Regions from separate parts of the Comamonas sp. NLF-1-9 genome, predicted to be linked through region 3. Evidence: riboswitches for the same ligand, from Rfam matches in the RefSeq annotation. Region 3 holds a riboswitch; each other region holds the start of a gene.
The links. Region 3 has a riboswitch for thiamine pyrophosphate ahead of thiC (phosphomethylpyrimidine synthase ThiC). Riboswitches for the same ligand answer to the same signal wherever they lie in the genome.
Positions count from the first base shown of each region.

Region 1: another riboswitch for thiamine pyrophosphate. It lies ahead of thiM (hydroxyethylthiazole kinase); the one in region 3 lies ahead of thiC (phosphomethylpyrimidine synthase ThiC).
Region 2: another riboswitch for thiamine pyrophosphate. It lies ahead of KUD94_RS06025 (cytosine permease); the one in region 3 lies ahead of thiC (phosphomethylpyrimidine synthase ThiC).

Region 1 is NZ_CP078069.1:2,646,570-2,655,894, forward strand. Features, by position in the region: gene KUD94_RS12695 (bifunctional diguanylate cyclase/phosphodiesterase) at 1-425, shown strand, start outside; gene KUD94_RS12700 (NAD-dependent protein deacetylase) at 671-1,498, shown strand; TPP riboswitch at 1,505-1,603, shown strand; gene thiM (hydroxyethylthiazole kinase) at 1,594-2,412, shown strand; gene thiE (thiamine phosphate synthase) at 2,420-3,049, shown strand; gene KUD94_RS12715 (DNA adenine methylase) at 3,128-3,967, opposite strand; gene KUD94_RS12720 (Com family DNA-binding transcriptional regulator) at 3,939-4,136, opposite strand; gene KUD94_RS12725 (hypothetical protein) at 4,295-4,519, opposite strand; gene KUD94_RS12730 (hypothetical protein) at 4,512-6,521, opposite strand; gene KUD94_RS12735 (hypothetical protein) at 6,529-6,960, opposite strand; gene KUD94_RS12740 (hypothetical protein) at 6,965-7,309, opposite strand; gene KUD94_RS12745 (hypothetical protein) at 7,300-8,448, opposite strand; gene KUD94_RS12750 (hypothetical protein) at 8,470-9,325, opposite strand, start outside.
Region 2 is NZ_CP078069.1:1,234,363-1,243,687, forward strand. Features, by position in the region: gene ppc (phosphoenolpyruvate carboxylase) at 1-1,205, opposite strand, end outside; gene hemC (hydroxymethylbilane synthase) at 1,323-2,261, shown strand; gene KUD94_RS06005 (uroporphyrinogen-III synthase) at 2,254-3,075, shown strand; gene KUD94_RS06010 (uroporphyrinogen-III C-methyltransferase) at 3,065-4,150, shown strand; gene KUD94_RS06015 (heme biosynthesis protein HemY) at 4,163-5,428, shown strand; gene fdxA (ferredoxin FdxA) at 5,541-5,870, shown strand; TPP riboswitch at 5,899-5,991, shown strand; gene KUD94_RS06025 (cytosine permease) at 6,057-7,379, shown strand; gene thiD (bifunctional hydroxymethylpyrimidine kinase/phosphomethylpyrimidine kinase) at 7,424-8,278, opposite strand; gene KUD94_RS06035 (FAD-dependent oxidoreductase) at 8,498-9,325, shown strand, end outside.
Region 3 is NZ_CP078069.1:2,254,157-2,263,481, reverse strand. Features, by position in the region: gene KUD94_RS10845 (chorismate-binding protein) at 1-1,192, opposite strand, end outside; gene nadA (quinolinate synthase NadA) at 1,252-2,391, opposite strand; gene nadC (carboxylating nicotinate-nucleotide diphosphorylase) at 2,396-3,277, opposite strand; gene thiC (phosphomethylpyrimidine synthase ThiC) at 3,355-5,235, opposite strand; TPP riboswitch at 5,309-5,419, opposite strand; gene KUD94_RS10825 (MBL fold metallo-hydrolase) at 5,507-6,145, opposite strand; gene pobA (4-hydroxybenzoate 3-monooxygenase) at 6,172-7,359, opposite strand; gene KUD94_RS10815 (IclR family transcriptional regulator C-terminal domain-containing protein) at 7,496-8,281, shown strand; gene KUD94_RS10810 (LysR family transcriptional regulator) at 8,307-9,218, opposite strand.

The sequences.
Region 1 (9,325 bases), 390 kb from region 3:
TGATCGAGCTGGAGATCATCGAAAGCGCCGCGCTCTACAACATCGAGCACGTCTCGGCCGAGCTCACGCGCCTGCGCGCCAAGGGCATGCGCGTGGCGCTGGACGACTTCGGCACCGGTTACTCCTCACTCACCTATTTGCGCCGCCTGCCCATGGATGCGCTCAAGATCGACCAGAGCTTCATCCGCGACATGCTCAGCGACCCCGACGACATGACCATCGTGCAAAGCATCGTCGGCCTGGCCCAGGCCTTTCACTGCGAGGTGATTGGCGAAGGGGTGGAAACCGCCGAGCAGGCGCGCGCGCTGCAGCGCCTGGGCTGCACGCTGCAGCAGGGCTACCACTGGGCGCGCCCGATGCCGCTTGCCGCCTTCATCGAATGGGCGCGCCAGTACGCGCCGGCGCAATGCCAGGGTGCGCGCTGAACGCTGCCGGGCAGCACCCGCCTGCGATGACCGACGAGCTGCACGCCCTGGCCGCGCTGCTGCGCCGACACCCGCGCCTAGGGCGACGCTGGACAAGCCCCCGTGATGGCGCGCGCCCAGCGTGGGGATGGGCTGCAAGGCGCAAACCGCAGCAATAGCCGAAGCTATTGCGAGGATTTGCAACGCCGCAGACCGCCCCAGACTGGGATGCGCGACGCGCGAGGGGCTTGTTCAGCGTCGCCCTAATGGTGCTGACTGGCGCCGGCTGCAGCACCGAAAGCGGCATTCCCGACTACCGCGATCTCGATGGCCAGTGGAAACGCCCCGCGCCCATGACCTGGCAGGCGTTCACGCGTGAGCCGGCGGCGCGCCAGCGCTACTGGGCGCGCTCCATGATCGGCTGGCCGCGCATTGCCGCGAGCCGGCCCGGCCCCGCGCATCGGGCGCTGTCGCAACTGGAGGCCGCCGGCCGCGTGGCGCTGCTGGTCACGCAGAACGTGGACGGCCTGCACCAGGCGGCGGGCAGCCAGCGGGTGCTCGATCTGCATGGCCGGCTGGACGCGGTGCGCTGCCTGGCTTGCCGCCACACCCTGGCACGTGGCGACTTCCAGGCCCGGCTGCAGGCGGCCAATGGCGCCTGGTTGCAGGCCCGCCTGCCCGAAGAGGTGCAGAGCGCGCCCGACGGCGACGCCTACCTCGACGGGCTGGATTTTTCCGGCTTCGTCGTGCCCGCCTGCCCTGCCTGCGGCAGCGGCGTGCTCAAGCCCGACGTGGTCTTTTTTGGCGAAAGCGTGCCGCGCGAGCGCGTGCAAACCGCCATGGCCGCGCTGCAGCAGGCCGATGCGCTGCTGGTTGCGGGCTCGTCCCTCATGGTGTTTTCCGGCTACCGCTTCGCGCGCGCCGCTGCCCAGTGGGGCAAACCCATCGTCGCGGTGAACCTGGGGCGCACGCGCGCCGATGAGCTGTTGACGCTCAAGCTGCGCCAGCCGGTCGGCCAGACATTGGCGCAACTGGCGACGCTGCTGCAGGCCGGAATGCGCGATGCGCGAGGGGCTTTCTCGGCCATGCCCTAAGATCGTCCATTCGACGCGGGGTGCACGGAGCCCTTCCGTGCTGAGAGCACACCCGTTGAACCTGATCCAGATCATCCTGGCGTAGGAACGTCCTCATGACTTCATCCCTGAATCTCCATCCCCTGCAGCCGCGGCAGTTTGCCGATGCCTTGCACGCGCTGCGCGAGCGCGCGCCGCTGGTGCAGTGCCTGACCAACATCGTCGTCGCCAACTTCAGCGCCAACGTGCTGCTGGCCGCGGGCTGCGCCCCGGCCATGGTGGACAACGCGCGCGAGGCCGAGGGCTTTGCCGCGATCAGCGCCGGCGTGCTCGTCAACCTCGGTACGCCCTACGAGGAAACCGCCCAGGCCATGCGCGCGGCGGTGCGCGGCGCGCACGGTGCGCGCGTGCCTTGGGTGCTTGATCCGGTGGCCGCCGGCGCGCTGCCCTGGCGCACCGAGATCGCGCTGGAGCTGCTGGAGCAGCACCGCCCGACCATCGTGCGCGGCAATGGCTCGGAAATCCTGGCGCTCGCCGGCGGCCAGGGCGGCAAGGGCGTGGAATCGACCGCCGGGGCCGACCAGGCGGTGGACGCCGCCGTGATGCTCGCGCGCAGGCACGCCTGCGTCGTGGCGGTGAGCGGTGCGATCGACCAGATCACCGATGGTGAGCGGCTGGTGCGTATTGCCAACGGCCACCCGCAGCTCACGCGCGTGACCGGCGCGGGCTGCGCGCTGGGCGCGCTGATGGCAGCGTTTGCGGGCGTGACGGACGACGCGCTGCTGGCGGCGGCAGCCGCCACGGCGCTGCTCACCGTGGCGGCGGACGCGGCGGCGCAGGTCAGCCGCGGCCCGGGCAGTTTTGCCGTGGCCTTGATCGACGAGCTGCACGCGCTCACGCCCGAGGCGCTGGCCGCGCGCCTGAAGCTGGCCTGAAGCGCGCATGACCGCCCCGGCACGCGCGCCGCTCGACCTGCGGCTGTATCTGATTACCGACACGCGCTTGTGCGGCGCCCACGGCGTCGAGCGCACCGTGGCCGAGGCCGTCGCGGCGGGCGCCACGCTGGTGCAACTGCGCGAACCGCAGGGCAGCGACGCCGATTTCGTCGCGCTCGGGCGCGCGCTGGTGCAGGTGCTGGCGGGCAGCGGCGTACCGCTGATCGTGAATGACCGCGTGCACCTGGTGGCCGAGATCGGCGCCGATGGCGCGCACATCGGCCAGGGCGACATGCACCCTGTGCAGGCGCGCCGCCTGATCGGCCCCGCGCGCTCGCTCGGCCTGTCCGTGCAGACCCCGGGGCACTTGCAGGCCGCGCTGGCCCTGCCCGAGGGCACGCTGGACTACCTGGGCGTCGGCCCGGTCTGGGCGCAGCAGACCAAGCCCGACGCCGCGCCCGCCGGCGGCCCCGAAGTTCTGGCCCGCATCGCCCGCGCCAGCCCCTGGCCCTGCGTGGCGATTGGCGGCATCGACATCGGCCGCGTGGCGCAGGTGCGCGGCTGCGGCGTGGCGGGGGTGGCGGTGGTGTCGGCCATCTGCGGCCAGCCGGATGTTGAAGCGCGCCGCGATAAATGAGCGCTTGGAAGCGCGATAAATGGATCGTAGTTCCTTTTCTGTGTCGGCAACGAAATTGCAGACACGGAAAGCATGATCTTATTTGAGCGCCGCGGCTGTGCGGGGTGACAGCCAAAGCACCTCCGTTCGTGGCCGGGCGCTGCCTGCGGCGCGGGCTGGGTGCTCGATGCGTTGCCAATCTGGCAGCAGGCGCTCGTACAGGGCCGAGGGGTAGCCTGAGAGCACCACCAGACCCTTGCACGCACGCAGACGCTCGAGCAGCTCGACATGGCGCGCCTCGGTCAGTTCACAGCGGTAGCTGGTGTCGCTGCGCGTGCCGGGCACGTAGGGTGGATCGACGTAGAACAGCGTCTCGGCCGTGTCCTGGGCGCGGATCACCTCCAGCGCATCGCGCCGCTCGATGACCACGCCCTCCAACCGCCGACGCACGAAGGGCAGGATGCGCGGGTAGGTTGGCCATTCGTGCGACTTGGCATGGCCGGTGCGGTGGCGGGCGTCGGCAAAGGTGTGCTTGCGCAGGTCGAACAGCGAGCCATGGTGAAACGCCAGATAGGCCCGTGTGATGGCTCGCTGTGCGCGTACCACGGGGTCGCGGCTGGGCGTGAACGCTTGCTCGAAGGCCACGCGGGCATACGGCACGTGGCGCAGGCGGCGCATCAGCGCCTGGCACTGGGCCGGGTCCTGGATCACTGTGAAGATGCCGACGATCTCCTCGTCCAGGTCGTTGTAGACCTCCACCGGGCTGCGGGGCTTGCGCAACAGCACGCTGGCGGCGCCGCCGAAGGGCTCGACGTAAATGCGGTGGGGCGGCAGGTGCGCGATCACCCAGGGTGCCAGGCGCCATTTGCCGCCCAGGTAGCGCAGCACGGCACGGCGGGTTTTCTCGCCATCACGCAGGGGAATGGGGTAGGTCTTCATCGGACGTCCTTCGTGGATTGGACGCTCGATGGCGCTCGGGTGTGGGGCGCGTGGCCCTCAAGTGGTTGATCGTGCCGCAACGCGGGCACTTGATCGACAGGCGCAGGTATTGTCCCTCTGCCAGTTTGCGGTGACATGCGCCGCAGCGGATCGAATCATCGTTTTCCATGAGTGCAAGCCTCTTTCACCAGCGACAATTGCTGATAGGCTGGCCCCGCTCTCGCGAGAGTGGCGGGCCCTGGCCGGACTTGCAGGCATGTTCTGCAGGAAAGGGGCTGTCGGCGGTGCTCTAACACCTCGGCAGTCGCCCGTCTTTTTTTCGTGCGGCTACACCTCCGCGCTATCCAGTGGCAGATCCGGTGCGGGCCCTTCGATCAGGCCATCGCGCACGAAGACGTGGGCGCCCAGGGTGGTGCTGCCGCGCGCGTGCAGCAGGCCGCCGCCGGGTAGCTGCACAGTGGCCACGCCGTCCTGGTAGGCGGTGACCTCACCCACCTGCAGGGGGCCGGGCGCGAAGACGGCGCGCCACTTGGCAAACAGGTTGTCAGGCATGGGCTTGCACCTTGATCGTCTGGGTCAACGTGGGGCCGCTCATGGCCACGCTCACGGCGCGAGTGATGCCCACGCGGGCGACGGCACTGTCATCGGTGTAGCGCAGCAATGTGCCGGGCTTGATGATGCCGGTCTCGGGCAGCACCATGGTCTGCAGCGTGTGCTCGACCTGGCGGCCAGTCTCCGACAGCTCGGCCAGCGCCCGCTGGCGGGCGGCGTCGGCATGCACCAGCAGCGGGTGCACGGCCATGGGGGCGAGGCTGTCGCCCGCCGTGCCGGCGCGCTTGCGGTAGTACAGGCTGGTGCCGGGCTCGCCGTGCATATATAGAGCGTCGTAGTCGGGCTGGGTGATCCACTCCGTTTCCTCGACCGTGGCGATGCCGGGGGGCAGCTCGATGTCGGGCGTGGCGTCGGGCAGGCTCCAGATGGGGGCAGGCCAGGCGGGCAGGATGCGCAGCACCTCGTCGGTGTCGTGCGGCTGCACGTAGGCACCGACGGCCGCCGCAATGTCGGTGACGGCGCTGATCCAGGTGCCCTGGTGCGCCCAGGTGGCGGCGGGGATCAGCCAGTCATCGATCTGCCAGTCCAGGCTCCAGCCGATGGGCACGCCGTTGATGGTGAGGGCCTCCTCCATGAGCTGCTGAGCAGTGCGGTCCAGCAGGTGGCCGAAGCTGCGCGTGGCGGCGTAGGGGGCATCGAGCAGCGCCGCGCGGCCGCGCCCGCGCACGGTGAGATGGGCGGCGGGGAAGCGCACCGAGCGCGCGATGGATTCGACCACCATGCGAAAGGGCTGGCCGTTGACCGTGAGCAGCAGGGCCACGGGCGTGCCGTCTGGCGCGGGTTGCAACAGCGGCAACGCGCTTGCGTGAAAGGACACGGTAAAGCCCCATGTCCACGAACCACGATCAAGCTGCATCGATAGACCCTGGTCGAGCGCGGGCAGGAGCTGGTCTGTATCGACGCGGCGCACCTCGATGCTGTTGATCACGATGTAGCTCCGGCGGCGGGCGACGACGATGGGGGCGTCGGGCTGCGGGCCGGGGCCGCCGCCCGATTTGGTGCAGATGAAAAACAGCGTGCCATGCCGCTCCGTGCCCGCCGGCTGGCGAAACACCAGCAGGCCCAGGCGCGCCGGGTCGTAGCAGACGAGTTTGCCGGGTGGCTGTGGCGGCGGCGGGCGCGGCGTGCCGCCGGGGCGCGCCAGCCAGGCCTCTTGCCAATGGGGGCGCCAGGCGGTGGGCACGCGCAGCGCGGGCGCGTTGCGCAGTGCCCACCATGGCAGCAGAGGCGTGGCGCGCTGCCAGTGAACGCGCGCTGGCGCAGTGAGTGCCAGCATTTGCTGAAACCCGATGCGCGGCGCAATGGATTGCACGAGGCCTCTCTGCCAGTGCGGACGAGCACCGGCGCGCAGGGATCGGGCCTCTTCAAACGCGGCGCGCAGGTCTGCGGTAATGCCCCGCCCCAGCTGCCATGCGGCGCGTGTGCCAGCCTGCAGGCCAAGGCTTGCCTGCCAGTGCATGCGGGCGCTGCCAGCCAGCGCTGCGGCGCGCTGCCAGTGCACGGCGCGGGCCACAGAGAGCGCACCAGCGTCTTGCCAATGGCTGCGCAGCAGCGGTGTGCAGGGCGCGGCCTCTTGCCATGCGGGCGCGACCCGGGCAAGCAGGCTGCGGCTGACGTTGGCATCCCACGCCAGGCTGATGGTGGCGGGCATTTCGTCGTCGAAAGTGGCATCAATGCCCAGCGCCGTGATAACGGCCAGCGTGATGCTGGCAGCCGCATCTGAGTCAAGGTCAGCATCGATGCCGAATTCGGCATCCGGAACGTCAGCAGCGCCTGGGTCAACGGTGTAGCCAAAAACCAGCTTGGCATTGCCGCTCGCCGGATTGCGAAACAGCAGGCCGTTTTGCAGCGTGGGCTGCGCTCCGCCCCACTCGCCCAGGTGCAGTTCGCCCGCATCGGCGCTGTCCGTGGTGCGTGCGAAAGTGAGTTTGCCGTCAGCCACATGCGCCCTACCCGATCAAGGCCGTGGTGATGCGCACGATGCCACCCGCGTAGAGCTGGGTGCCTGTGGTGCCGCTGAGCACGAAGGCGCCCACGCCCAGCGGGTTGGCCGCGGTGGAGCCGGCGCTGGTGGTGTTGCCATCCGCATCCGTCACATGGCCTGATGCAATGGCGCTGCCGCCAGCGTCGCACCACTCGCCCCAGCCCGCCCCGCCATCGGCCAGCACCAGGTCGTCATCCACGGCCTGCGCCAGCTCTATGCGCCCGTCCGCCAGGCGCACCGCGCCGCAGGGCTTGGCCAGCGCTCGCGTGGCCAGCAGCGTGCCGCCCTCGGCCGTGTAGAGCTTGATGCTGGCCACGCCCGCGCCGGTATCGGCCAGGGTGATGCTGGCCGCGTTGCGCGCCGCGCGGTGGGCCTGGGTCATGCTCAGGGTGGCCATCGCTTTATGCCTTGGTGGCCGTCACAGGCCCGCTGGCCACGCATTCGTAGGTGCCGGCAAGGTCTATGGCGACGGGGATGTAGGCCTCGCCCACTTCCAACCCGCTGGCGTGGTAGTAGCCGTCGGCGTCGCTGTAGCCCTGCCATGCGAAAAAGCCATCGGCCAGCCGGTGCAGGCGCACGCGCGCGCCGGCCATTGGTGCCTCGGGGGCATCGGCGCCGGCCTTGACCATCACGCGGTTGTTGCTGGCGATGGTGCCGCGCGTGTCAGCGGCAAAGCGCCCGTCGCCGGGTTGCGCCAGCGCGCCCACAAGCTCTACCACTACGCTGCTGTGATGTGTCATCGCCATGGTCCCGTGATGTCAAAGAAGATGGCGCCGGTTTTATATGTCACGCCAAGAAACAAGTGCATCAGGCGGCGCCCGCCTTCGCCGGGCACGGTATCGCGCGGTGTGAAGACGGCTGAGGATTGCATGCCGGTATGCGCCACATACAAGGCGCCGGGCATAGTGGCGCGCAGCGACATGTCGGCGATCGAATTGGTGACGTATATCGGAGTTACTCGCAGCTTGCCATTGATGGCGTCGGGATAGTCACCAAACACGTAATTTGAGCCAACTTCGCCGGAGACATAGCTGCCGAACAAAGACGCAGCGCGCACCTGCACCGCGCTGCCAGTGCCTGCAGCCACGCGCTCGGCGTAAAAGCCATTGCCGTCGTAAACGTAGCCTACCGCGCCGTAGCCATTGATCGCCGAGCTGGTGTCGCCCGTCATCAATGTGTTCCATGCGTCGCCGGAGGTTTTGAGCGTCAGCGGCTCGCCAAAGCACCACGGCTGCGATATCTCGTAGCCAGCGCCAAAATATTGCGCATAGGAGCATGGCGCAAAGAAGAACAGGCGCGCATCGCCAAAGCAGTCGTAGCGCTGCGGTTCCGCGGTGCTGGCGTCTGAGGTTGCCTTGTGCCAGTACAGGCCGTTGCCGAAGTTGCCGGTGCCGGTTTCGATGGCGGTCATGGCGTTGTAGCCGTACACGCGCATGTAGTTGGCGGCGGTGTCGTTCACGCGCAGGTAACGGCGGTTGCCCGCCACGTCCTGGCTGCGGTACACGCGCTTGTTGGTGGCGGTGTACACCTTCTCCCAGCCCAGCGGGGCGTATTTGACGGTGATGGTGCCGCTGGCTGCGCCGTCGGGCGCGGTGGTCTCGAACTGGATGTTGGCGCCGCCCTGCGTGAGCCGGTGCTCGCCATTGAGCGCGCCGGGCGTGGCGCCGGCGACGAGCACCACGCAGTGCTCTTCAAACTCGTTGCCGACGCCCATGGCGATGGTGCAGACGCCGCCCGAGACGCTGGCGCTGGTGGCAGTCGCCAGGCCCCAGCCGTCGACAAGGAAGGCATCGAGCAGGCCGACGCCGGTGCCCGCGGCGCGTTTGAGCGTGGGCGCGCCGCGCATGGATTCGTGGATGCGTTTGACGCTGGTATCAAGGGTCATGGTGGGTCATCTCCCGGTGCTTCAGGGTGCGCTTGGCGGGCGGTCTACGTCGCCACCGGCCAGCAGGTCAAAGGAGTAGTCCGTGCCCGCAGCCACGCTGGGCTGCACGGTGCGGATGACGGCCATGGAGGACATGGCCGCCTCCAGGCGCACAAACACGGTGTTGCCCGCCACCCAGCCATTGCCCCAGCCGGCGGCGGCCAGCTCGAACAAGGGGGTGCTCAGGCTGAACGGATTGCCGGGGGAAAAATCCACGTTCTTGCTGCCCTGCCCGAGCCCGCCGGAGAATTCGCCGATCAGGTCGAACGTGGTGGCGTCGGCCTTGAATTTGAGCGCGTAGCGCTCGGTAAGCGCGCCGGCGTTGGTCACCGCTATGGGGTAGGCGGCGTCGTTATAGCTGGCCACCGCCGGGTTGCCGTCGACGTTGTCCGCCCAGGTGACGCCATCCCAGCTTTGCTGGTCGAAGACGCTGGCCACGCGGGCGAACTTGGTGCCAAAAAGCAGCACGCTACTGACCACGCTGCCCTCCGGGAAATCGTGGCTGAGGGGGAAGTTGAAGGCCACCGTGCCATCGATCTGCACATCTGTGCACAGGCGCATGTCCTGGATGCGGTGCTCCACCGTCACGGGCTGCGCCCAGCCGCTCACGTCGGTGACGTGCACCCGGCCTGCGTCAAGGTCTGCCTCGGTGGCGGTGAAGCCTTCGTTGATCAGCTCGCCATTGGCGTCGATCAGCCAGACGTGCGACAGGCGCGTGCGCCCGCAGTCGATCACGTCGGAATTGGCGTAGGTGGTGGGCGCAATCTGCGCGTTGTGCCCGATGCAGACCATGCGGCCTTTGGCGAAGATGGGCACGCGGCCATCCTGCGGCAGGCGG
Region 2 (9,325 bases), 1.0 Mb from region 3:
TTGTGCGAAAGCAGCGAATCCTCGATCACGCGCAGGTCGGCCAGGAAGGCCTCGGCGCTGTCGTAGGCGGCCAGCGCCGCCACCGGCACATGCGCCGCGGGCGCGCCGCTCAGCGCCGTGCAGGTCGCGGCCAGGCGTGCGTAGATGCCGCTGAGCGCGCGCCGGTAGGGCTCGTCGCTGCGGTGCTCGCTCAGGTCGCCCGAAGCCTCGGCCAGCGCCTGCAGCGCGGGCGACACCTGCACCAGCCGCGCCGACAGCGACAGCTCGCGCCCCAGCGCATGCACCTCGCCAAGATAGTGGCGCAGCGCCACCTCGGCCTGGCGGCGCAGCGCCAGCCTGAGCGTGTCGGCGCCCACGTTGGGGTTGCCGTCACGATCGCCCCCAATCCACTGGCCCATGCGCAGAAAGCTCGCCACCGGGCCGCTGTCGCCCAGTTGCTGCTCAAGGTCTGCATAGATCTTGGGGATTTCGCCGATGAAGGTCGATTCGTAATAGGACAGCGCGTTTTCGATCTCGTCGGCCACGGTCAGGCGCGAGACGCGCAGCAGCCGCGTCTGCCACAGCTGCGCCACGCGCGCGCGCAGCCCGGCTTCGTTGGCCGCGAGCGCGCGCGGGGTGAGGATGTCGCGCGCGCTGTTGTAGAGCTGGGCGCGCGCGCTGATGTCGTCGCGCGCGGCCAGCAGCGCGGCAATTTCGCGCTCGGCGTCGAGGATGCTTTTGCGCTGCACCTCGGTCGGGTGTGCGGTGAGCACAGGCACCACGTAGCTGTCCGCCAGGGTCGCCGCCACGGTCTGCGCCGCAATGCCGGCCCAGCGCAGCCGCGCCAGTGCCACGTCGATGCCGCCCTCCTGGCTGCTGCCCGCGCGCTCGTGGATCTGGCGGCGACGGATGTGGTGCCGGTCTTCAGCCAGGTTGGCCAGGTGGCTGAAATAGGTGAAGGCGCGTATCACCTTGACCGTCTCGTCCCCGCTGAGCGACTTGAGCAGGCGCTTGAGCGCATGGTCCGCCCGCTGGTCGTCGTCGCGGCGAAAGGCCACCGAGAGCTGGCGGATCTGCTCGACCAGCTCGAACACGCCCGCGCCCTCCTGCTCGCGGATCACGTCGCCCAGAATGCGCCCGAGCAGGCGGATGTCGGCAATCAGCGGGGCGTCCTTGTCCTTGCGCTGCGCGGGCGCGCTGCGACGGGTTTCAGCGGGTGGGTTCATCGAAGGCCTCGGTCAGGGTTATGCATATGTTGCATTGCAGCATGCGTGAAGTGTAAACGCCTTGGGTCGCCTTGGCGACATGCCGGCGCTGGGCGCGCACTGCGACACAATGGCGGCATGACGGCAAGCAATGCAACCCCCCTGTCCCTGACCATCGCCACGCGCGAAAGCCAGCTCGCGCTGTGGCAGGCGCGGCATGTGCAAGCCCTGCTGCAGGCGCGCGGCCATGCGGTGCGGCTGCTGGGCATGACCACGCGCGGCGACCAGATCCTGGACCGCAGCCTCTCCAAGGTCGGCGGCAAGGGCTTGTTCATCAAGGAGCTGGAAGTCGCGCTCGAAGAAGGCCGCGCCGACCTGGCGGTGCATTCGCTCAAGGACGTGCCCATGGACTTGCCGCCCGGCTTTGCGCTCGCTTGCGTGATGGCGCGCGAAGACCCGCGCGACGCCTTCGTCTCGCCCCGGCACGCCAGCCTGCAGGAGCTGCCGCCGGGCGCGGTGGTCGGCACCTCCAGCCTGCGCCGTCAGGTGTTGCTGCATGCGCTGCGCCCCGACCTGCGCATCGAGCCGCTGCGCGGCAACGTCAACACGCGGCTGCGCAAGCTCGACGAAGGCCAGTACGCGGCCATCGTGCTCGCGGCCGCAGGCCTCAAGCGCCTGGGCCTGGGCGGGCGCATCCGCGCCATCTTCGAGCCGTCCGAGATGCTGCCCGCAGCCGGCCAGGGCGCGCTGGCCATCGAGGTGCGCAGCGCGCGCAGCGAGCTGCTGGCCGCGCTGGCGCCGCTGGCCGACGAGCGCACCTGGCTGGCGGTGACGGCCGAGCGCGCGGTCAGCCGCGCCATGGGCGGCAGCTGCTCCATGCCGCTGGCGGCGCACGCGCGCTGGCAGGACCAGAGCTTGCAACTGCAGGCCGCCTGGGGCGCGCTTGCGGGCGATCAGCCGCTGGTGCGCGCCGAGGGCAGCGCGAGCATCACCACGCAGGCGCAGGCCGATGCGCTGGGCCTGGCCGTGGCGGCCCAGTTGCAGGCGCGCGGCGCCGTGGTCGAACGCGATGCCTGAAAGCTGGCCGCGGCGCACCATCGTCACGCGCGCGGCGCCCGACGCCGAACGCTGGGTTGCCGCATTGCAAGAGCTGGGCGTTGCGGCCCTTGCGCTGCCGCTGCTGGCGATTCGCCCGCTGAGCGCGCCGGCGCTGCGCCAGGGCTTGCAAGCGGCGCGCGAGCGCTGGCGCGACTACCAGGCGCTGATGTTTGTCAGCGGCAACGCAGTGCGCCATTTTTTTGAATCAAATTCGGCTCAAACGCTTGCTGCACATGCGCAAGCAGCTATCAAAACAAGGTATTGGGCGCCCGGCCCCGGCACGGTGCGTGCGCTGCGGGCCTGTGGCGTGCCGGCCGCGCTGATCGACGGGCCAGACGAACAGGCGCTGCAGTTCGACTCCGAGGCGCTGTGGCAGCAGGTAGCGCCGCAGATCGGCCCGGGCGCGCGCGTGCTCATCGTGCGCGGCACCAGCGAGCCGCACTGCGCCCAGGGCCAGGGGCGCGACTGGCTGGCGCAGCGGCTGGCTGCGGCCGGCGCGCAGGTCGACCGGATCGCGAGCTACGAGCGCTGCGCGCCGCCCCTGGACGAGGGCGCGCAGGCCCTGGTGCGCGCCGCCGCCCGCGACGGCTCGCTGTGGCTGTTCAGCAGCAGCGAGGCGCTGGGCCATCTGCCGCCGCTGCCTGCGGGCCAGGACTGGAGCGGCGCGCGCGCCCTGGCCACGCACCCGCGCATTGCCCAGGCGGCACGCCGCGCGGGCTTTGGCCAGGTGCGCGACTGCCGCCCCGCGCTGGCCGATGTGGCGGCGTCGATAAAATCCTGGCATGAGCACTGAGCACCCTTCCCTTGCCGCCGGCGACGCGGTGCCCGTGCCGCCGCACGCCCCCGCAGCCGCAGCGCCCGCGCGCAGCGGCGCGCTGCTCACCGCCGTGCTGGCCATCGTGGCGCTGGCGGCGCTGGCCATGTCGGTCATGCTCTGGCAGCGGCTGTCCAACATCCAGGAGCAGCTGGCGCGCCAGAGCGCCGACGCCGGCGCCCAGGCCACCGAGGCACGCACCCTGGCGCGTGAGGCCCAGGACCAGGCGCGCGAGGCCAGCGCCCGCATGAGCGTGATGGAATCGCGCGTGGCCGAAGTCGCGCTGCAGCGCAGCCAGCTCGAAGAGCTCACGCAAAGCCTGTCGCGCACCCGCGACGAGAACCTGATCGCCGACGTGCAGGCAAGCATCGCGCTGGCGCAGCAGCAGGCCGAGCTCACCGGCAGCCTGCAGCCTCTGGTCGTGGCGATGAAAAACGCCCACCAGCGGGTAGAGCGCGCCGCCCAGCCGCGCCTGGCACCGGTGCTGCGCGCGCTGGAGCAGGACACCGAAACCCTGGAACGCGCCAAGGTCACCGACACCGCGGGGCTGCTCGGGCGCCTGGACAATCTGGCGCGCCAGGTCGACGAACTCGCGCTGAGCAACGACGTGGCGCTGGCCAGCGACATGCGCCCGGCACGCCCCGCCGCCCGCACCGGCAGCGACGGCGCGAGCGCCCTGCCCGCCTGGCAGGCGGCGCTGCAGACCCTGTGGAGCGGCGTGCGCGACCAGGCGCTGAGCCTGGTGCGCGTCAGCCGCGTGGACCGGCCCGATGCGGTGCTGCTCGCGCCCGAGCAGGCCTGGTTCCTGCGCCAGAACCTGAAGCTGCAACTGGCCAATGCGCGCCTGAGCATTCTTGCGCGCCGCCTGGACAATGCGCGCACCGAGCTGGCCGCGGCGCAGCGCGGCTTCGCGCGCTATTTCGATCCGAACGGACGGCGCAGCCAAGGCTTTCTTGCCGCGCTGCAGCAGCTGCAGGACAACCTGCACGACACCCAGATCCCGCGGCCCGTCGACACCTACTCCGCGCTCGCTACTGCGGCGGCCGGGCGCTGAGCGGGGGCAGGCATGCGCGCGGCACTGTGGTTTCTGGCACTGTTTGGCGCGGCCGTCGCGGTCGCGGTATTTGCGGGCAACAACCAGGGCACGGTCACCGTGTTCTGGCCGCCGTGGCGCATAGACCTGTCGCTGAATCTGGTGCTGGTGCTGCTGTTTGCCGCCATCTTGCTGATCTACGGCGCGCTGCACGGTCTGTCCGCGCTGCGCGAGCTGCCGCGCCAGGCACGGCGCTGGCGCCAGCAGCAGAAAGAGCGCGCGATGCACGGCGCGATGCTCGACGCCATCGCCCAGCTGCTGGCGGGGCGCTTCGTGCGCGCGCGCAAGGCGGCGCAGGCGGCGCTGGCCCAGCAGCAGGCGCTGGCCGGCGCCGACAAACCGCCCCCGCACGGCGGCCAGCTGCGCACGCTGGCGCACGTGGTGGCGGCCGAGAGCTCGCACGCGCTGCAAGACCGCAGCGGCCGCAGCGAGCACTTGGCGCTGGCGCTGGAGGCGCTGGGCGAACACCCCGACAGCGCCGGGCAGGAGCTGCGCGAAGGCGTGCAACTGCGCTCTGCGCGCTGGCTGCTCGACGAGCGCGACGCCGAAGGAGCGCTCGAGCGCCTGGCCGCCCTGCCCCAGGGCGCGTCGCGGCGCACGCTGGCGCTGCGCACCCGGCTCAAGGCGGCGCGCCTGGCCGGGCGCACGCGCGACGCGCTGGAAACCGCCCGACTGCTGGCCAAGCACCGCGCCTTCTCGCCTGAAGTTGCGTCCACGCTGGTGCGCACGCTGGCGGTGGCGCTGCTGGACGAAACCCGCGACGACAGCCAGTTGCACAGCGCCTGGCAAGCGCTGGAGCCGCAGGAGCGCACCATGCCTGAAGTGGCCATCCACGCGGCCCGGCGCCATCTGCAGCTCGGCGGCAGCGCCGCGCAGGCGCGCCAGTGGCTGCTGCCCGCCTGGGAGCAGTACGACACGCTGCAAGAACACCAGCGCCACAAGCTGGCGCTGGCGCTGGAGGCGAGCCTGGAAGGCATGGACAGCCACTGGCTCGGCCTGATCGAGGCGCGCCAGCGCAGCCAGCCGCGCGACCCCGCGCTGCAATACCTTGCGGCCGGCGCCTGCCGGCGCATGCAGCTCTGGGGCAAGGCCGAGCAGCTCTACAGCGACGCGAGCCAGAGCGCCAGCGACGCCGGCCTGCGCGCACGCGCCTGGTGCCAACTGGCCGAACTGGCCGAGCGCCGTGGTGATGCGCCTGGCGCAGCCCAGGCCTGGAAGCGCGCCGCGCAGTCGCGCTGAGCGCTGTGCTTCACCCTTTTTCCATTGCGCTGATAGGGGCGGCCTGAGCCGAGCTCCGACCAGCGCCCCCTAGAATCAAAACGTCGTTTCGTTCCCTCTTGCTGGTAGTGCCATGACCCACGTCGTCTCTGACAACTGCATCAAGTGCAAATACACCGACTGTGTGGACGTTTGCCCCGTCGACTGCTTCGTCGAAGGGCCCAACATGCTCGTGATCAACCCGGACGAGTGCATAGACTGCGCCGTCTGCGTGCCCGAGTGCCCGGCCAATGCCATCTTTGCGGAAGAAGACGTACCGGCCGATGAGCAGCACTTCATCGCGCTCAACGCCGAACTGACCAACGCACCGGGCTGGAAGACCCTGGCGCGGCGCCACGAACCCATGCCCGACGCCGACGAATGGAACGGCGTGCGCGAAAAGCTCAAATACCTGGAGCGCTGACGGCGCGCTGCGCCACTGGCCTACAATCGGCCGCTGCTGGGGGTGCCGAGCGATCGGCTGAGACAGTCCCTTTGAACCTGATTGAGATCATCCTCGCGCAGGGAAGCACGCTCACGACACGGCTGCGAATTCTTCGCCACTGCTTTCTTGTGCGGCTGCCCGCGCGCACGCACAAGGAGCATGCAAGTGAGCACACCACCCGCCCACGCGGCACACAATGAAGCCCTGACACCGCTGGACAGCGGTGCACGCGCCTTTGGCTGGCGCGACCACGCCTCGCTCTGGTTCAGCCTGGGCGTAGGCCTGCTGGTGATGCAGGTGGGCGCCTACCTGATGCCGGCTCTGAGCACGCGCGAGGCGCTGGCGGCCATCGTCGTCGGCTCGCTCATCGGCGCGGGGCTGCTGGGCTGGGTGGGCAAGCTCGGCTGCGACAGCGGCCTGGCCAGCGCCGGCTTGATGCATGTGGTCTATGGCCGGCGCTTTGCCAGCCTGCCCATCGTGCTCAACATCGTGCAACTGCTGGGCTGGGGCGCGTTTGAGCTCGTGGTGATGCGCGACGCCACCGTCGCCATAGGTCGCCAGGCAGGCATGCTCACCAGCAGCCAGGGGCCGCTGCTCGCCACGCTGGCCTGGGGCGCCGTGGTGCTGCTGCTCATCAGCGGCTCCATGGTGGCGCTGGTGCGCAAGCTGATTGCGCGCATCGCGCTGCCACTGGTGGTGTTGTCGCTGTTGTGGCTGAGCTGGCAGTTTTCCAGCATGGCCCAGACCCAGGGGCTGGCGGCGCTGTGGCAGCGCAGCGGCGACGGCAGCATGGGTGCGCTGTCGGCCATCGACCTGGTGATTGCCATGCCGGTGTCCTGGCTGCCGCTGGTGGCCGACTACGCGCGCCACGGCAGGAGCGGGCGCAGCGCGCTGCACGGCACCTGGCTGGGCTATGCGATCGCCAACATCTGGTGCTATGGCCTGGGCGTGCTGGTGGCGCTGGTGCTGCCGAGCGAAAACCTGGTGACCGCGCTGCTGCTCGCCCAGGGCGGCCTGATCGCGCTGTCGCTGATCCTGATCGACGAGATCGACAACGCCTACGGCGACGCCTATTCCGGCTCGGTGTCGCTGCACAGCCTGCAGCCGCGCTGGAGCATCCGCCGCTGGGGCGTGGTGATGGCGCTGGCCTGCACCGGCTTTGCGCTGCTGCTGCCCATGCACAGCCTGGAGCCCTTTTTGCTGACGCTCAGCTCGGTCTTCGTGCCGCTGTTTGGCGTGATTCTGGGCCGCCTGGCTTTCGGCGTGCCGGCGGGCGCGCTGCTGGCCCAGGCGCGTGCGGTGCACTGGGGCGCGACGCTGATCTGGCTTGTCGGCATTGCCTTCTACCACGCGGCGCCGCACCTGCTGCCGGCGCTGGGCGGCTCGGCGCTGCCCACGCTGCTGCTGTGCTTCGTGCTCGCCCTGGCGACCCGGAGATCAACCAAAACGATAGCTGCCAGCGCGCATCAGTCAACAGTTCCGATATGAAAACTACTTCAAATCGTTTCTCTGCCAGCGCTGGCAGCTATCAATCAGCTAGTCTGCACGATGTGCTGGGGCAGCGGCGCGTAGCCGTGGTTCAGCGGCCCATGCCCCTGGCCGGTGCGCACCTGGGCACCCGCGGTGATCGCCCCCAGGATGTAGCTGCGCGCATGGCGCACCGCCTGCGCCAGCGGCTCGCCCTGGGCCAGGAAGGCGGCAATCGCCGAGGACAGCGTGCAGCCGGTGCCATGGCCGTTGTGCGTGGCGATGCGGGCGGACTCCAGCCGCTCTTCGGCGCCGTCGGCCATGGCCAGCACGTCGACCACCCAGTCGCCCGGCAGGTGCCCGCCCTTGAGCAGCACCGCCGGCGCGCCGAGCGCGCGCAGCGCCTGCGCCGCCCCCGAGAGCGCGCCCACGCCGTCGATGCCCCGACCGAGCAGCAGCGCCGCCTCGTCGAGGTTGGGCGTGACGACGTCCGCCAGCGCAAACAGCTCGTTCACCAGCGCCTGCACCGTCTCGCGCGCGATCAGGCGGTCGCCGCTGGTGGCCACCATCACCGGGTCCAGCACCACGCGGCGCAGGCCATGGCGGCGGACGGCCTCGGCCACGACGCGCACCAGCTCGGGCGTGGCCAGCATGCCGATCTTGACCGCATCCACGCCGATGTCCTGCACCACCGCGTCGATCTGTTCGCGCACCATGCTCGCCGGCACTGGATGGATGGCGCGCACGCCCTGGGTGTTTTGCGCGGTGATCGCGGTGATCGCGGTCATGCCGTAGCAGCCCAGCGCGCTGAAGGTCTTGAGGTCGGCCTGGATGCCGGCGCCGCCGCCGCTGTCCGAACCAGCGATGGAGAGCACGCGCACATAGCGCGGCGCGGCGGGGATGGGTGCAGCTTGCGTCATGGCGGCAAATTATCGGGCAAGCCCGCCGGCGACCCCAGCGCGCTGCGCACGAGCGCCCGTGCTGGTATCGGCCATCGCGGACCAGGCAGTGCCCCCGCAGCCCAGGGCGCCGCGGCCCGGAAGAACCCCGCTGCGCGCGGCCTGCGATCGCCCTGTGCCCGCCCCGTCTGCGGGCGCAATGTTCGCGGCGCCGCGTCTGGTTCACGGGTCTGAACGAGCATGGACACGCTGCATCTGCCCGCCCTTTCCCCCGGCCACAGCCGCATCGCCATTCTGGGCGCCGGCCTCATGGGTCGCCTGCTTGCCGTCGCCCTGGCGCGCGAGGGCTGGCGCGTGGAGGTGTACGACGCCGGCGGCCCCGAGGGCGAAGCATCGGCCGCGCGCGTGGCCGCCGCCATGCTGGCCCCGCTGGCCGAGGCTGCGGTGAGCGAGCCGGCGATCGTGCGCATGGGCCAGTACGGCATGCGCCGCTGGCCCGAGCTGCTCGGCGAGCTGGGCCAGCCGGTGTTCTTCCAGCACAACGGCACGCTCATCGTCTGGCACTGGCAGGACGGCGCCGAAGCCGCACGCCTGCAAGACAAGCTCGCGCACACCCAGGCGCTGCTGCCCGACTTGCCGCCAGCGCAGCCGCTGGACGCGGCCGGCGTCGCGCTGCACGAGCCGGCACTCGCCGGGCGCTTTCGCGCGGGGCTTTATCTGCCCGGCGAGGGCCAGCTGGACAACCGCCAGCTGCTGGCGGCGCTGGCCGCCCGCATGCAGGCGCTGGGCGTCGCGCTGCACTGGCACAGCCGCAAGGCGCTGGCGGACTTTGCGCCGGGCAGCCCCGGCCAGCCAGAGCTGCTGATCGACTGCCGCGGCTTGGGCGCACGCGCCGACTGGCCCGGACTGCGCGGCGTGCGCGGTGAAGTCCTGCGCGTGCATGCGCCCGAGCTCACGCTGGCGCGGCCCACGCGCCTGGTGCATCCGCGCTATGCGGTCTACATCGTGCCCAAACAGGACCATGTCTTTGTCGTCGGCGCGACCGAAATCGAGTCGGACGACCTCTCG
Region 3 (9,325 bases):
CCCGCACGAGGAAGGCGCGCTTGTGGCGCCATTCCTGCCATTCGGCTTCGGCGGTGGCGTCTGCCGTGATGCCGCTGCCGATGCCGCAGCGCAGCGCCCAGCCGCTGGCCGATGGCTGGTGCAACACTACGGTGCGGATCGGCACGTTGAAGGTGGCCGCGACGTGGTGGCGCCCGCTCGCGTCCGGCGCGCCGTGCGGCCGCACCACGCCGACGGCGCCGCAATAGACGCCGCGCGGCCCGGGTTCGAGCGCGCGGATCATGCGCATCGCGCTCACCTTGGGCGCGCCGGTGACCGAGCCGCACGGAAACAGCGCCGCGAAGACCTGCGCCAGATCAAGCCCCGCTCGCGTGCGCGCGCGCACGTCCGAGCTCATCTGCCAGACCGTGGGCAGCGCCTCGGTGGCGAACAGCGCGGGCACGCGCACGCCGTGCGCCGTGGCGATGCGCGAGAGGTCGTTGCGCAGCAGGTCGACGATCATCACGTTCTCGGCGCGCTCCTTGGGCGAGGTGCGCAGGTGCGCGGCCTGCGCCGCGTCCTCCTCGGGCGTGCGGCCGCGCGCCGCCGTGCCCTTCATCGGGCGCGCGAGGATTTCGCCGCCTTCGGGGCCATCGCGCCAGTCGAAGAACAGCTCGGGCGAGACCGAGAGGATTTGCACATCGCCCGCGTCGATGTGCGCGCCGTAGCCGCCGGGCTGCGCGCGCTGCAGCGCGGCGAAGAGCGCGGCGGGGCTGCCCTGCAAGTGTCCGCCAAGCGGCGCGGTGTGGTTGACCTGATAAAGCTCGCCGGCCGCGATGGCCGCGTGGATGCGGGCGATGGCGGCGTCGAACGTCGCGCGCCCGCTCTCCTCCGTCCATTGAATCCGGTGGGGCGCCGCTGCCTCGTCGGGCGCGGCCGCCTCGGGCCATGCCCGCGGCCCATCGTGCACGGCGAACCAGGCGAGCGGCCCGTCGGCCTCGTGCGTCGTGAGCGCCGCATCGAACGCCGCAGCGGCTTCGTAGCGCAGGTAACCCACGCACCAGCGGCCCTGGCGCGCGGCGGCGTCCACCGCGCGCAGCAGCTCGCGCACCTCGCCTGGGGCCTGCGCCACGAGCACCTCGCGCGGCGCGCCGAACGCGGCACGCAGGCGCGGCGCATCGGGCTCAAGCGGCTGGGCGAAGTCGATGCGTGCAAATGGAAAAGTTTGATTCAAATCGGCCTCTGGCCCTTGTCCATCAAGCGCAAACAGCTATCAATTTCGGAATGAAAACATCAGGCTGCACCGATCCCGGCGACGAGCGCGCCGGGCGCATGTCCCTGCTTGAGCCCGGCGGTGAAGGCCAGCATGCGATCGATCGGCACGCGCGCGCGCAGGCCCAGCGTGGGGTCGACGTGAACTTCGCCGCTGCCCGTCTCCAGCGCCCGCGCCACGCCCGCCAGGCTGTTCATCGCCATCCACGGGCAGTGTGCGCAGCTCTTGCAGGTGGCGCCGTTGCCCGCCGTCGGCGCCTCGATGAAGACCTTGCCCGGGTTGCGTGCGCGCAACTGGTGCATCAGGCCGATGTCGGTGGCGACGATGAATTCGGGTGCGTCCATGCGCGCGGCGGCCGCCAGGATGGCCGAGGTCGAGCCCACGGCATCGGCCAGTGCGATCACGGCAGGGGGCGACTCGGGGTGTACCAGCACCTTGGCCTGTGGGTGCTGCTCTTTCATCAACTGCAACTCGACGGCCTTGAACTCGTCGTGCACGATGCAGGCGCCGTTCCACATCACCATGTCGGCGCCGGTTTCGCGGCGGATGTATTCGCCCAGGTGCCGGTCGGGCGCCCAGAGGATTTTCTGTCCGGCGGCCGAGAGCGCACGCACGATGTCGAGCGCGCAGCTCGACGTGACCAGCCAGTCCGAGCGCGCCTTCACGGCCGCGCTGGTGTTGGCGTAGACGACCACGGTGCGCTCGGGGTGGGCGTCGCAGAAGGCGGAGAACGCGTCGATCGGGCAGCCCAGATCGAGCGAGCAGGTGGCGTCCAGGTCGGGCATCAGGATGCGCTTGCCCGGCGAGAGAATCTTGGCCGTCTCGCCCATGAAGCGCACGCCCGAGACGACGAGCGTCTGCGCCGCGTGGTCGCGCCCGAAGCGCGCCATCTCCAGCGAATCGCTGACGATGCCGCCGGTTTCCTCGGCCAGTTCCTGCAGGTCCGGGTGCACGTAGTAGTGCGAGACCATGACCGCGTTCTTCTCGCGCAGCAGGCGGCGGATGCGCTCCTTGGTTGCATGGCGCTCTTGGGGCGTGAGCTCGGGCGGCACGCGCGCCCAGGCGCGGCGCGTGTCGCAAGCGGCCAGCGCCTCTTTCGCCCGCTGCACGTCCAGCGCCACGGGCTGCTCGTATTCCACGTCTATCAGGTGTTCGCTCATGACATCAATCCTTGACCAGGCGCCAGGAGAAATCGGTCGCCTTCACGTCCTTGGTCAGCGCGCCGATCGAGATGCGATCGACCCCGGTCTCGGCCAGCGCGCGCAGGCCATCGAGCTGCACGCCGCCGGAGATTTCCAGCACCGCCGCGCGCGTGCCCAGCGCCCGGTTGCGCCGCACCGCCTCGTGCAGCGTGGGCAGGTCCATGTTGTCCAGCAACACCATGCGCGCGCCGTGCGCCAGCGCCTCGTCCAGTTGCGCCAGCGTCTCGACCTCGATCTCGATGAATTTGGCCTGCGCGCCCTGCGCACGCGCGGCCGCCAGCGCCTGCACCACACCGCCGGCGGCGGCGATGTGGTTTTCCTTGATCAGGATGGCGTCGAACAGGCCGATGCGGTGGTTCAGCCCGCCGCCCACGCCCACTGCGTATTTCTGCGCCAGGCGCAGGCCGGGCAGGGTCTTGCGCGTATCGACGATGCGCGCCGCCGTGCCTTCAACGGCTGCCACGTGCTCGGCGGTGCGCGTGGCGACGCCGCTCAAGAGTTGCAGGAAGTTCAGTGCCGTGCGCTCGGCCGTGAGCAGCGCGCGTGCGTGGCCAGCCACTTCGATCACGAAGCTGCCCGCGCGGCAGTGCGTGCCTTCGCCTGCCAGGCGGGTGATGCGCGCGCCCGGCGCCATCTGGCGCACCACGGCCTCGAACCAGGGCAGGCCGCAGAGCACCGCGTCCTCGCGCAGCAGCACGCGCGCGCGGGCGGTCTGGTCCGGCGCGATGAGGGCGGCGGTGAGGTCACCATCGCCCACGTCCTCGGCCAGCGCGCGGCGGGCGTCGCTTGCGGCCAGCTCGGCCAGCTCGGCCGGATTCAAGCGCCAGTGTGGTGTGTCGTTCATGTCGGATCGATCATGGCGGGGCCGTTCCCCAAGGGCGGGCATTGTGCCTCGCCCCCGAGCAAGGCCATCGGGGCGGCTCAACTTCGCGCTTCAGGCGCGCTCACGTACAGCGAGCCGCCGCCGCGCTGGAACTCCTCGGCCTTGGCGGCCAGGCCGTCGGCGATCGCCGCGTCGTCGGCCAGGCCCTTGGCGGCGGCGTACTCGCGCACCTCCTGCGTGATCTTCATCGAGCAGAACTTGGGCCCGCACATGCTGCAAAAGTGCGCGACCTTGGCTGAATCCTTGGGCAGCGTCTCGTCGTGAAACGCCAGCGCCGTCTCGGGGTCGAGCGAGAGGTTGAACTGGTCCATCCAGCGAAAGTCGAAGCGCGCCTGGCTGAGTGCATCGTCGCGCGCCCGTGCGCCCGGATGGCCCTTGGCGACGTCGGCCGCGTGGGCGGCGATCTTGTAGGCGATGATGCCCTGCTTGACGTCGTCGCGGCCCGGCAGCCCCAGGTGCTCCTTGGGCGTGACGTAGCACAGCATGGCCGTGCCCATCCAGCCTATCATCGCCGCGCCGATCGCCGAGGCGATGTGGTCGTAGCCGGGCGAGCAGTCGATGGTCAGTGGCCCGAGCGTGTAGAACGGCGCCTCGTGGCAGGTCTTGAGCTGCTCGCTCATGTTCGCCTGGATCATGTGCATGGGCACGTGGCCGGGGCCTTCGATCATGGTCTGCACCTCGTGCTTCCAGGCGATTTGTGTCAAGTCGCCCAGGGTGCGCAACTCAGCAAACTGCGCCTCGTCGTTGGCGTCCGCCGTGCAGCCAGGGCGCAGGCCGTCGCCCAGGCTGAAGGCCACGTCGTACTGCTTCATGATGTCGCAGATGTCCTCGAAATGCGCGTGGATGAAGCTCTCCTTGTGGTGCGCCATGCACCACTTGGCCATGATCGAGCCGCCGCGCGAGACGATGCCGGTGCGCCGCCGTGCCGTGAGATGTATGAACGCGAGGCGCACGCCCGCATGGATAGTGAAGTAGTCCACGCCCTGCTCGGCCTGTTCGACGAGGGTGTCGCGAAAGATCTCCCAGGTGAGGTCCTCGGCAATGCCGCCGACCTTCTCCAGCGCCTGGTAGATCGGCACCGTGCCGATGGGCACGGGTGAATTGCGCACGATCCAGTCGCGTGTAGTGTGGATGTTCTTGCCGGTCGACAGATCCATCACGTTGTCCGCGCCCCAGCGCGTGGCCCAGACGAGTTTTTCCACCTCTTCCTCGATGCTCGACGTCACGGCCGAGTTGCCGATGTTGGCGTTGATCTTCACCAGGAAGTTGCGCCCGATCGCCATCGGTTCGACTTCGGGGTGATTGATGTTGGCCGGGATGATGGCTCTGCCGCGCGCGACTTCATCGCGCACGAATTCGGGCGTGATGATCTTCGGAATCGAGGCGCCCAGCGGCTCGCCCGCCAGGCGCCGCTCGCGCGCCGCGTCCGAGAGGTAGGCGCGCATCCATTCGCGCTTGCCACTCTCGCGCAGCGCGACGTATTCCATCTCGGGCGTGACGATGCCGCGACGCGCATAGTGCATTTGCGTGACTTTGGCGCCGCTCATGGCACGCCGGGGCTGGCGTTGCAAACCGGCGGCCTGCGCGCGCAGCGCGGCGAGCTGCCCGGCCGCTTCATCCTTGCGGCCATCGTCGATCGCCTCGGGCGCGCGGCCTGCGTAGGCTTCGGTATCGCCGCGCTCGGCGATCCAGGCGCCGCGCACACTGGGCAGGCCCTTGCGCACATCGATGGCGGCCTTGGGGTCGGTGTACGGCCCCGAGGTGTCGTAGACGCTGACGGTCTCGCCGTTGCTCAGGCGGATGTCGCGCACCGGCACGCGCAAGTCGGCACGGCTGCCGGTGATCCAGGTCTTGGTCGAGGCGGGAAAAGGCTCGCGCGCCTGCGCCAGCAACTGGGAAATTGATTCGGGAGCGTTCATGGGCGGTGCATTCCTCAAGGGGTGGATGGAATGCTCCGCAATCGGCAAGCACCCGCACGGGCATGGCCCTGCGGATGTTCGCTGCAGCTCTTCTTACGCTGGTACTAACCAGATCAAGTTCGCGGTTTTGGCGGGTCGGCCCGCCATCTCAGCACGCCACTGTCGTGCACCCCGGAGCGGGCGCGAGTATAGGCGCCTGCGCGGTTCCAACCCATGATGGTGTAGGCACCAACCCCGCGGCGCTGCCCCGGGGCACGGGTTGAAAACGGCCTCAGGTGCCGCCCACGTAAGGGTTGCTGCGCCGCTCGCGCCCGAAGCTGCTCTCGGGCCCGTGGCCGGGGATGAACACGGTCTCGTCGCCCATGGGCCACAGCCGCCCGGTGATGCTGGCGATGAGCTGCTCGTGGTTGCCCTGGGGAAAGTCGGTGCGCCCTATGCTGCCCGCAAACAGCACGTCGCCGACGAAGCAGCGCTGGATTTGCGGCGCATGAAACACCACGTGGCCGGGCGTGTGGCCGGGGCAGTGGCGCACGCTGAGCGTCTCCTCCCCGATCGTGACCGTGTCCAGGTCGTGCAGCCAGCGCGTGGGCGTGAAGGGCTGCGCCGCCGGAAAGCCGAACATCGCGCTTTGCTGGGGCAGCGCGTCGATCCAGAACTGGTCGCCCTCGTGCGGGCCGATGATGGGCAGGCTGAGGCGCTCGCTGAGCTCGCCGGCGCCGCCCGCATGGTCGATGTGCGCATGGGTGAGCCAGATGGCTTGCAGCTTGAGCTGGCGCGCGCGCACCTCGCTCAGGATGTGTTCCAGGTCGCCGCCCGGGTCGATGACGGCCGCCTGCAGGCTCTGCGCGCACCAGACGAGCGAGCAGTTCTGCGCGAACGGCGTGACGGGGATGGTGTGGTAGTGCAGCATGGCGGCGATTGTGCCGCGCCGCCGCTTCAGGCCATGGGCAGGCCGACGTAGTTTTCCGCCAGGCTGGTGGACGCGGCGCGCGAGTGCACCAGGTAGTCGAGCTCGGCCTCCTGCACCTTGGTGTGAAACGCCCCCTCTTCGGGGAAGTTGTGCATCAGCGAGGTCATCCACCAGGAAAAGCGCTCGGCCTTCCACACGCGCTTGAGGCACCGCTCGGAATAGTGGTCTATGCCCTGGGTGCTCTTGTTCCTGAAATAGTCGACGAAGGCGCGCGAGAGATAGCCCACGTCCGAGGCCGCCAGGTTCAGCCCCTTGGCACCGGTGGGCGGCACGATGTGCGCGGCGTCGCCCGCCAGAAACAGGCGCCCGAAGCGCATCGGCTCGGCGACGAAGCTGCGCAGCGGCGCGATGCTTTTTTCGATCGAGGGGCCGGTGACGAGTTGCTCGCGTGCCTCGGGGTCCAGGCGCCGGCGCAGTTCGTCCCAGAAGGCTTCGTCGCTCCAGTCCTCGACCTTGTCGGTGAGTGGCACCTGCAGGTAGTAGCGGCTGCGCGTGAGGCTGCGCTGGCTGCACAGCGCAAAGCCGCGCTCGCTGTTGGCGTAGATCAGCTCCTTGCTCACCGGCGGCGTATCGCTCATCAGGCCGAGCCAGCCGAAGGGGTAGATCTTCTCGTAGTGGCGGATGCGCTCGGGCGCGATGCTGGCACGGCACACCCCGTGAAAGCCGTCGCAGCCGGCGATGAAATCGCAGCGCACCTCGTGCAGCTCGCCATCCTTTTCATAGCGCACGCGCGGCTGCTCGCCGTCGTAGTCGCGCGGCTGCACGTGCGCCGCTTCGTACACCGTGGCAAGTCCCGCCTCGGCGCGCACCTGCATCAGGTCGCGCGTGAGTTCGGTCTGGCCATAGACCATCACGTACTTGCCGCCGGTGAGCCCGTGCAGGTCTATGCGGTGGCGCTGGCCGGCAAACAGCAGCTCGATGCCGTGGTGGTGCAGGCCGTGGCGGTCCATGTGGGCGCCGGCGCCGGCCTCGCGCAGCAAGTCCATGGACACCTGTTCGAGCACGCCTGCGCGGATGCGGCTGAGCACGTAGTCGGCGCTGCGCTGCTCCAGGATGAGGTTGTCTATGCCCGCCTGGTAGAGCAGCTGGCCAAGCAGCAGGCCGGCGGGGCCGGCGCCGACGATGACGACGGGAACGTGTTTCGGGCTGGGCATGCAAGTCTCCTTTGGGGGTGCGCGCGGCGCGGCAAGGCGCCATCTGCGCAAGACTAGCCATGCGGCCCCGCAGCGACCAGCCATCTGCTGCGGCCCTTGTGCGATCATCGCGCAAAACGCCCGCTGATCGCACGAAATGCACGACACCCCGGCCGCGCTCGCCCATGCCGACTACATCGCCGGTCTGGCCAAGGGGCTGGCGGTGCTCGAGAGCTTCGACACCGAACGCCAGCGCCTGAACGCCACCATGGCCGCGCAGCGCGCGGGCATCACGCGTGCGGCCGCGCGCCGCCACCTGCTTACGCTGGCGCACCTGGGCTATCTCGAATCGGACGGCGCCTACTACTGGTTGGCGCCCAAGGTGCTGCGCTTTTCCGGCGCCTACATGGCCAGCGCGCGGCTGCCGCGCGTGGTGCAGCCCGAGCTGCACAGCCTGGCCGCGCGCACCGGGCTGTCCTTTTCCTGCGCGGTGCGCGACGGCGACTTCGTCGTGATCGTGGCGCGCAGCGCGGTGCGCGAGAGCGGCGACCGGCTGCTGGCCCACGGCGTGCATCTGGGCTCGCGCCTGCCGGTGCACGCCACCTCCACCGGCCGCGTGCTGCTGGCCGCCCTGCCCGAAGCGGAGTGCGCCGCATGGCTTGCCCAGGCCCAGCCGCAGCGCCTGACCGCGCACACGGTGAGCGAGGCGGCGGCGCTCGCGCGCGTGCTGGACGAAGTACGCCGGCTGGACTACTGCATCGAGGCGCAGGAACACGAACTGGGCGTGCAGGCGCTGGCCGTGCCGCTGCGCGACATGCGCGGGCGCACACTGGCGGCGATCAACGTGGTCACCGCTACGCACCGGGTGGAGGCGGCGCAGCTCTTGCGCCAGGTGCTGCCGCTGCTGCAGGAGTCGGCGCGCCAGTTGCGCCCGCTGCTGTGAGCGCCGGCGCGCCGCCGCACCAGCACTACAGGTGGCCGCTTTCCAGCGCGCACACGCGCAGGCTCAGGCGCCGCAGCAGCTCGGCGGTGCGCTGCAGCAGCGGCGTTGCGCCCTTGGTGGCGGGTTGCACCACGCACAGCGTGCTCACCACGTGGGGTGAATGCAGCGGCGCTTCCATGAGGCCCTCGGCCGAGCCCTCGCCGCGCAGCGCGCTGTCGGTGAGTGCGGCGTAGCCGTAGCCGGCGCGCACCAGGTCGAGGATGACGGGCACACTGGAAACCTCCCAGACCACGTCGAGCTTGACGTGGGCGAGCGTCGCCTGGGCCTCCATCAGCTTGCGAAAGATCTGGTTGCGCTGGGGCATGACCAGCGGGTAGCGCGCCAGCTCGGCAAAGGCCACGCCGCCCGCAAGCGGCAGGCTGCCGCTCGGGCCGATCAGGCACAGGCGCTCTTCCAGCACCGGCTCGGCCTGCATCTGCGGGTGGCTGGCGGGCGAATACACCAAGCCCAGGTCCATGCGCGCGCTGCCCAGCCACTCTGCGATGGTGACGGAAAACGCTTCGACGATCTCCAGCCGCGCCTTGGGCATCTCGCGGCGAAAGCGCTCGATCAACAGTGGCGTGAGTCGCCGGGCCAGGCTGGGCGGCAGGCCCACGGTCACGCGGCCCACGGGCTCGCCGCGGCGGCTCTTGAGGTCGTCGCGCGCATGCGCCACGCTCTGCAGGATGGCGTGGCCGTGCTCCAGCAGGCGCAGCCCGGCGTCGGTCGGCAGCACGCCGCGGCCGGTGCGCGCAAGCAGGGTTTCGCGCAGCTCCAGCTCCAGGGCGCGCACCTGGCGGCTGAGCGCCGGCTGCGCCACCCCCAGCGCCTGGGCCGCGCGGGTGAAGCTGCCCAGTTCGGCCACGCGCACGAAGTATTCGAGCTGTTTCAGGTCCATGGAAGCCCGGGTATGCCGTTTTGTTCTAACTGCTAGTGCCGATATCGACTTGTTCGCCGGAGTCTAGCTGTCCACAATCCTTGGCAAAGCATTTTTCTGCCCCTGCC